Regions from separate parts of the Stutzerimonas decontaminans genome, predicted to be linked through region 1. Evidence: predicted binding sites of a transcription regulator. Region 1 holds the regulator's gene; the other holds the start of a gene.
The links. The regulator FliA, encoded in region 1, starts transcription of late flagellar genes. The targets are predictions, from matches to a motif close to CTAAAGTTTNNNNNNNNNNNGCCGNTAA.
Positions count from the first base shown of each region.

Region 1 (4,417 bases):
GCCGCTGGTGCAGCCTTGGCTGGAACAGCAGCACGAGCGGGCTCGGGCTTGGGTGCCGGCTTGCTCGGCGCGGCAGCCGCTACCTCGGCAACCGCAGGCTCAAATTTGCCTTTGCCGTGCAGCTGATCGAGCAGCGCTTCGAACTCGTCATCGCTGATCTCATCAGTGGCGCTGGCACTGCCGACCGGCGCAGCACTCGACGGCGCAGCGGGTTCAGCGCTTACGCTGCCAACGGGCTCGAACTTGCCCTTGCCATGCAGCTGATCGAGCAGAGCCTCGAATTCGTCGTCGGTAATCTCATCGCTGGTCGGTGCAGCGACCTCAGGCTCGGGTGCCGTGCTGGATGCACTGGCCGAGAACTGACCTTTGCCATGCAGCTGGTCGAGCAACGACTCGAATTCGTCGTCAGTGATTTCGTCAGCGCCACCGCTTGCCGGCGCGGCTGCAGACTCGCCGGCTGGCGGCTGAACGGCGTCGAGCAGCTGCTCGAATTCGCTGTCGTCAGCTTCGACCTGGGGCTCGGGCATAACCGGCGTCTCGACCGGAGCCGCCGGTTCGTCAGCAGAAGCGGGTTCTGCCAGACGCGCCAGAGCGGCGAGTAGCTCGCGTGAGGCGGGAGTCGGCTCGACGCGCTCGCGGACCTGACTGAACATCTCGTTCACGGAGTCGAGGGCCTGCAACACGACATCCATCAGTTCGGAGTCGACGCGACGCTCACCCTTGCGCAGGATGTCGAAGACGTTTTCGGCGATATGGCAGCACTCCACCAGCTCATGGAGCTGAAGAAAGCCCGCACCGCCCTTTACCGTGTGGAACCCGCGAAAAATCGCATTGAGCAACGCCATGTCATCGGGGCTGCTTTCCAGCTCCACGAGTTGCTCGGACAATAGTTCGAGAATCTCGCCGGCCTCTACCAGGAAATCCTGGAGGATTTCTTCATCGGCGTCGAAGCTCATATTCACTTCCCCTAAAAGCCCAGGCTTGAAAGCAGATCATCGACATCGTCCTGGCCGGAAACGACGTCTTCACGCATATCGGCATGCATCTGCGGACCTTCACCGTTGGAAGGCATTTTTTCTTGTTTTTTCTTCTCTTGCTCGGCACGCATGGCATCGCGGTCGTGCTGGATGCCGGCGACGCGGTCGACCTGCCCCGCCATGAGGACGAGATTGAGCAGGTTGCTTTCAAGCTCGGTGATGAGGCGGGTCACCCGCTTGATCACCTGGCCGGTCAGATCCTGGAAGTCTTGGGCAAGCATGATTTCGCTGAGATTCTGCGACAGCTGGCTGCCGTCATTCATGCTGCGCTGGAGGTATTGGTCGATGCGCTTGACCAGCTCGCGGAATTGCTCGGCATTCATTTCGCGACGCATGAAGCGCTGCCAGTCGGCCGTCAAGCTCTGGGCCTCGTAGCTCACGTAGTTCACCAGCGGAGCGGACTCCTCCACCAGATCCATGGTGCGATTGGCGGCCTTCTCGGTCATCTCCACCACGTAGGACAGGCGATCGGTCGCATCGGTAATCGGTGACGGATCGCCCCCGGTAGCGCAGGTATCCATCTCGAGCTTGACGATAGCGTTGTGCAGCTCGCGGGTGAGCTTGCCAACCTCCAGATAGAGCCCGTGATTGCGCACCTGATTGAGCTCGTTGAACATCTGCGTCGCTTCATCGAAGCGGCCCTGCTGCAGACTTTCGATCAGCTTGGGTGCATGGGCCTTCAGAGTCGCTTCGAACTCTGCCAGGCTTTGATCTGCTTGCGTCATAGTGCCCTCGCGGCGTTGCTGCTTCAGCCGTTGACGCGCTCGAAGATCTTCTCGATCTTCTCCTTGAGCACCTGGGCAGTAAAAGGCTTGACCACATAGCCGTTAACCCCGGCCTGTGCCGCCTCGATGATCTGGTCGCGTTTCGCCTCGGCTGTCACCATCAGTACTGGCAGGTGCTTGAGGCGCTCATCAGCGCGCACGGTGCGCAGCAGATCGATACCGCTCATGCCCGGCATGTTCCAGTCGGTGACGAGGAAGTCGAAGCTGCCGCTCTTCAGCATTGGCAGCGCGGTGGTGCCGTCATCCGCTTCGGCGGTGTTGGTGAACCCCAGATCACGCAGGAGGTTCTTGATGATTCGTCTCATCGTCGAGAAGTCATCGACGATGAGGATTTTCATGTTCTTGTCCAAGTCGACCTCCGTAAGTCCAAAAATGCCTCAGCAAACCGAGCACGTCATACCGCAAACAATCGTCAATTGGCGCGCCATTCGCCGAGGCGTGCACGCAAGCGCGCAGCACACTGGCTATGCAACTGGCTCACACGCGACTCGCTAACTCCCAGCACCTGCCCAATTTCCTTCAAGTTCAATTCTTCGTCGTAATACAGCGACAGCACCAGCTTCTCGCGCTCGGGCAGGTTGGCAATGGCGTCGGCCAGGGCCTGCTGAAAGCGTTCGTCCTCGAGATCGCGGAAGGGCTCAGGGTGGGTACTGGCAGCATCCTCCTGAAGCTCGCCGTGCTCACCCTCCTGCAGCAGATCATCGAAGCTGAACAGGCGGCTGCCCAGCGTATCGCCGAGAATGCCGTAATACTCATCGAGGCTTAGCTTAAGTTCGGCCGCAACCTCGTGATCTTTAGCGTCGCGACCGGTTTTCGCCTCGATCGCCCGAATCGCCTCGCTGACCATCCGCGAATTGCGGTGCACCGAGCGCGGCGCCCAGTCGCCCTTGCGCACTTCGTCGAGCATGGTGCCGCGAATGCGGATACCGGCGTAGGTTTCGAAACTGGCACCCTTGCCGGCGTCGTATTTCTTAGCTGCTTCCAGCAGTCCGATCATTCCAGCCTGAATCAGATCGTCGACCTGCACGCTGGCAGGCAGACGCGCCAGCAGGTGGTAAGCGATTCGCTTGACCAGCGGGGCGTACTGATCGATCAGGCGGTACTGCGCATCCTTTGCCTGAGCCTTGCTGTAATACATAGCGGATCCGGCACCTGTCATTCGTGGCTTTGTGAAGCGGGGGTGATGAGACGCTCTACGAAGAATTCGAGATGACCACGCGGCGTGGCGGGCAACGGCCAAGTATCGACCCTCTGCGCGATGGCCTTAAACGCCAGCGCGCATTTAGATCGCGGGTAGGCTTCATAGACCGCACGCTGCTTCTGTACAGCCTTGCGCACAGCCTCATCGTAAGGCACGGCACCGACATACTGCAGCGCTACATCCAGAAAGCGCTCGGTGACCTTGGTCAGCTTGGCGAACAGGTTGCGCCCTTCCTGCGGAGCATGAGCCATATTGGCGAGCACCCGGAAACGGCTGATGCCGTAATCACGGTTAAGCAGTTTGATCAGCGCGTAGGCATCGGTGATCGAGGTCGGCTCATCGGTGACGACCAGCAGCACCTCCTGCGCGGCGCGCACGAAGCTCACTACTGAATCGCCGATACCAGCCGCGGTGTCGATGATCAGCACGTCGAGCTCGTCGCCGAGCTCGCTGAACGCCTGGATCAACCCCGCGTGCTGCAGCGAAGACAACTGCACCATGCTCTGCGTGCCGGATGCGGCCGGCACTACGCGGATGCCGCCCGGCCCCTGGATCAGCACGTCGCGCAGATCACATTCGCCGGCGATGACGTCGGCCAGGGTGCGCTTGGTGGTAAGCCCCAGCAGCACGTCGACGTTGGCCAGGCCGAGGTCGGCGTCAAGCAACACCACACGTCGGCCAAGGTCAGCCAGCGCCAGTGCCAGATTGACCGACACGTTGGTCTTGCCGACGCCACCCTTGCCGCCGGTCACCGCAATCACCTGTACGGGATGCATACCCATGTTCACATGCCTATATCTTGCTGGGGCCTTGCGGCCGGCGATGCGCCCGCATGGCACGCATCTGATTCATTCAGGTACTGCTGTCGCAGCATCATCCGGCCCGCCGTGACGAGCCGTTGTACAACCCGGCGAACATATCGGCCATGGTTTCCTCGCTCGGTTCCTCGCCGGATTGCAGACTCACCGCGCGACTGACCAGTTGATGGCTGCGTGGCAGGTGCAAGTCGTCCGGAATCCGGGGGCCGTCCGCGAGGTACGCTATCGGCAAGTGCTGGCTGATCGTGAGCCCAAGCACATCACCGAGGCTGCCAGCCTCGTCCAGCTTTGTCAGGATACAGCCAGCCAGGCCACAGCGACGATAGTTGTGCCACGCCGCCTTGAGCACCTGGCTCTGGCTGGTTGCAGCCAGCACCAGATAATTCTTCGATTTGACGCCCTTGTCGGACAGCGCCTCGAGTTGCATACGCAGCGTCGGATCGCTGGCGGGCAGACCGGCGGTGTCGATCAGGATCACCCGCTTGCGCGCCAGTGAGGCCAACGACTTGTTCAGCGGCTGACTCGGATCGAGCTGCAGCACCGGCACATCGAGGATCCGCCCCAGAGTCTTGAGCT
Region 1 is NZ_CP007509.1:1,714,337-1,718,753, reverse strand. It holds gene UIB01_RS08070 (chemotaxis protein CheA) at 1-956, opposite strand, end outside; gene UIB01_RS08065 (protein phosphatase CheZ) at 968-1,762, opposite strand; gene UIB01_RS08060 (chemotaxis response regulator CheY) at 1,786-2,160, opposite strand; gene fliA (RNA polymerase sigma factor FliA) at 2,235-2,960, opposite strand; gene fleN (flagellar synthesis regulator FleN) at 2,978-3,805, opposite strand; gene flhF (flagellar biosynthesis GTPase FlhF) at 3,897-4,417, opposite strand, start outside.

Region 2 (4,417 bases), 1.2 Mb from region 1:
CGTCGACACGCGGGTCGGTGCGCTATCGGAAATGACCGGCAAGGGCACCCATACCACCACCACCGCGCGCCTGTTCCACTTCCCCGGCGGCGGCGAGCTGATCGACTCCCCCGGCATCCGCGAATTCGGCCTCGGCCATGTCAGTCGCGCCGACGTGGAAGCGGGCTTCATCGAATTCCAGGATCTGCTAGGGCGTTGCCGCTTCCGCGACTGCAAGCACGATCGCGAACCCGGTTGCGCCCTGCTCAAGGCGCTGGAAGACGGGCACATCCAGCCGCAACGCATGAGCAGTTACCGGCACATCCTGAGCAGCCTGCCCGACCCAGACTACTGAGTCCGGCGCTCAGCGAGCGTCGGGCTGACTGAACTGCAGCACGCCATCCTCGAAGATGTTCAGCCGCTCACGTAACTGGGGTGCCTGCAGCGGCTCCTGCACGGCAGGTGCGGCACTCTCGGCCGGCGGCGCCTCCGCTGCGTCAGACTGTTCGCCTTCGATGGAGCGCTGCGCTTTTTTGGTCAGCACCAGGATGTCGATGCGGCGGTTGACCGGGTTGAACGGGTCGTTGCGGTCGAACAGCGCCGACGAGGCGTAACCAACCACCCGTGCGATCTGCTCTTCCGGATAGCCACCGGTTACCAGCGTGCGGCGCGCGGCGTTGGCACGGCCCGATGAAAGCTCCCAGTTACCGAAATCACCGCGCCCCGAATACGGTTTGGCATCGGTGTGGCCGCTGATACTGATCTTGTTCGGCACCGCAGCGATGGTGTCGACCAGCGCCAGCAGGATGTCCTCGAAGTACGGCTGCAATTGGGCGCTGCCAAGGGCGAACATCGGCCGATTCTCGGCATCCATGATCTGGATGCGCAGACCATCCTGAGTGATCTCGAAGAGGATCTGGTCCTTGAACTTCTGCAACTCGGGATTCTCGTCAACCTTGTTCTGCAGCTCCTGCAGCAGCAGCTCGAGGCGCTCGCGCTCCAGCTGCTCGGCGAAGGTTTCCACCTGACTGCTGTCGATCTGCGCTTCGCTCTGGGCCGGCTCCAGCTCCGGATTCAGCGTGCGGTCCGGCGACGGCGTCGGCGTACCGCCCAGATCGATCACATGCGGACTGGCACTCTCGGTGAAGCCGATCGGATCCTGGAAATAGCCGGAAATGAGTTTCTTCTGTTCTGGTGTGGCTGAGCTCATCAGCCACATCACCAGGAAGAACGCCATCATCGCGGTGGCGAAGTCGGCGAAGGCGATCTTCCAAGCGCCACCATGGTGGCCGCCCGCGACCTTCTTGACCCGCTTGACGATGATCGGTTGAGTGTTGTCCATGGCGGGCCTTTAGCTGCCGCGCATGGCTTGCTCGAGCTCGGCAAAGCTCGGGCGATGCGCCGGGTAAAGGACCTTGCGCCCGAATTCGACGGCAAGCGTTGGTGGCATGCCGGATGCCGAAGCGACCAGCGTCGCCTTGATCGCCTCGTAGACATTCAGCTCTTCCTTGGCGTCGTGTTCCAGCGCCGCGGCCAGCGGCCCGAAGAAACCGTAGGACGCGAGAATGCCGAGGAAGGTACCAACCAGGGCCGAGCCGACCTTGTAGCCGATCATGGCGTTATCGGCTTCGGCGAGGATCGACATGGTGATGACGATACCCAGCACCGCCGCGACGATACCCATCGCCGGCAGGCCGTCCGCCACCTTGCTGACCGCGTGGGCGGGATGATCGAGCTCTTCCTTCAGGCTGTTGAGCTCCATGTCGAACAGACCTTCGAGCTCGTGCGGCGCCATGTTGCCGGAGGACATGATGCGCAGGTAATCACAGGTGAAGGCGGTCATACGCTCGTCCTGCAGAAAGCCTGGGTACTTGCTGAACAGTGGGCTAGCGGCCGGATCTTCCAGGTCGGCTTCGATCGCCATCATGCCTTCACGACGGCTCTTGTTGAGGATCGCGTAAAGCAGGCTGAGCACTTCCAGGTAATAGGTGTGGGTGAAGCGTGTGCTGAACATCTTCAGCGACTTTTTGAACACCAGCATGGTGGTGCTGGCGGGGTTGGCCTGCAGAAAACCACCCAGCGCCGCACCGCCGATGATCATCACCTCGAAGGGATGGATAAGCGCGCCGATCTTGCCGCCAGAAAGCACGAACCCGCCCAGCACGCTGGCGAAGACGACGATAATTCCGATTATTTTGACCATAGGAGGTACGTCTAAAACCTGGTTACGAGCCGTCGAATCAAGGGCAAACAGGCGCCCCGAATCGCCGCCAGACGGCCCTGCGAAAGGAATGTTGGAAGAATTGTTCTGGTTATCGGAACTTTTGCGCCAGACTAAAGGCCATCCCGATGAAAAGCTAGTTCGGCCATGACCACCACACCTCCGCTGCCCCGCACCATACCCGCCTGGATCAAAGCCCTCGACGATGCCCCACTGCCCGCGTTTGCCTCGGTTCACGGCAAGGTGCGACTGGCGCTGCGCGACAGCAGCAAGTCGATGCGCCAGATCGCCGAGCTGATCCAGGACAGCCCGGTGCTGGCGCTACGCTTCATTCAGGAAGCCAACCGTGGCATCGGCGACGGCCAGCCGGCCGAAAGCCTGGAGGTCGCGCTCAGCCGGATCGGGCTTACGCGCGCAGAAACGCTGCTGGCCCGCATTCCGGCCATGGAGCCCGCCGACATGCCGCAGCCGCTGCGGCAACTGGTCCTGATCAGTCGCCACGCCAGCCAGCAAGCCAACGGGCTGTTCGCCGCCCGCCTCGCACGGCTGTGGCAGGACATCCACTGGGGTAGCCTGCTGTTTCTCGCACCCGTCTGGGCGCTGGTCGGCGCTTATCCGCATCTGCTGGATAGCTGGGAGCAACGGGTGTTGGTCAAGGGCGAACCGGCCAGTCGAGTCGAGCGCGAGCTGCTCGGCGTTTCGCTGCTGGAGCTGTGCCTTAAACTGGCCGAACACTGGCGCCTGCCGGATTGGGTCATCCAGGGCTATCGCCTGCTCAGCGGCGATCGACGCATGCTGATCAAGGCACTGCATATCGCCCGCGACAACGAACATCCTCTGCACCAGCAGCAGATGCTCGATGCCGATCCCGAGCTGCGGCGCTGGGTGACGCTGCCGAGCAATACCATCGTCCTGGCCAACGGCTTGGCACTGTCTTCGCACCACAGCTGGGGGGGCGTGCACAGCCTGCGCTGGCAGCGCCTGGCAGGCTTGTATCTGCAGGTTTCGCTGGGTGAATTGCAACAGATGGTTCACCAGCAAGCCGTGATCAGCGCCCGCGCATTTGGCCCTACCGATCTCTGGCACCCAGCCCAGGGCCTGCTGTGGCCCTCCGATAGCCGCTTCCAGGCCCTGCGCGCAGCACCCCAGCCCAACGAGGCTGAGCTGGCCGAATGGCGCGAACACTGCCGTCGCCTGCTCAGCGAGCCAACGCCGTTCAGCAACGTGCTGCAGCTGACCGCCAGCGCCAGCCAGGCCATGGCCTGCGCCGGCATGCAGCGCTCACTGATCATGCTGGTCGACCGCAAGCAGAACCGCCTCGTCGCCCAGCAGTGCGTTGGCCTGCCGGGCGATGCCGCGCGACTGACCCTGGCCGCGGAACAGAGCCAGATCCTGCGGCGGCTACTGGAGAAGCCAGCGCAGTTGCGCCTGCAACCGGCCAACATGGCGCAGTTCTCCGCGTTGCTGCCCGGCGCGCTGAAGATCCTGTTCGCCGGGGAACATCTGCTGCTGCGCTCACTGGGCATTGACGGCCGCGTGCTGATGCTGATCGTTGCCGATCAGAACGGAGCGGCGATTTCCGATGCTGCGCTGCAAACATTCGCTAAAACATCGCAGTGCATCGAACGGGCGTTGAGTATCTTCAGCAGGCGCGGGGCCTGAGCTTTTTCGCTAGACTTCGCCTCTTCTACGACTAGTCGAGGCCTGCCGTGTCTGTCTTTTCCAACCTGCCGCTGGTGATCGAGCCCGCCGACCTCGCCACGCGCCTGGACGCGCCCGAGCTGATCCTGGTCGACTTGACCAGTGCTTCCCGTTACGCCGAAGGCCACCTGCCTGGCGCTCGCTTCGTCGATCCCAAACAGACGCAACTCGGTCAACCACCGGCGCCCGGACTGCTCCCAGAGCTGGCGCAACTGGAGCGACTGTTCGGCGCACTGGGCCATCGGGCCGACGCCGTCTACGTGGTGTACGACGACGAAGGCGGCGGCTGGGCCGGCCGTTTCATCTGGCTGCTCGACGTGATCGGCCATCACCGCTATCACTACCTCAACGGCGGACTGCATGCCTGGCTGAGCGAGGCACGCCCGGTAACCCAGGAAGCGCCAGAGGCAGCGTCAGGCTCACCGAGCCTGACGCTCGACGATGCGCCCACGGCAACCCGCGGCTATATCGAAAGCCGTCTCGGCGCCGAGGATCTGGTGATCTGGGACGCGCGTT
Region 2 is NZ_CP007509.1:487,937-492,353, reverse strand. It holds gene rsgA (small ribosomal subunit biogenesis GTPase RsgA) at 1-334, shown strand, start outside; gene motB (flagellar motor protein MotB) at 344-1,321, opposite strand; gene motA (flagellar motor stator protein MotA) at 1,331-2,182, opposite strand; gene UIB01_RS02200 (HDOD domain-containing protein) at 2,348-3,862, shown strand; gene UIB01_RS02195 (rhodanese-like domain-containing protein) at 3,910-4,417, shown strand, end outside.
Region 2: a site for FliA is predicted at 2,292-2,319, ahead of motA (flagellar motor stator protein MotA). Genes of this name have one in related genera too.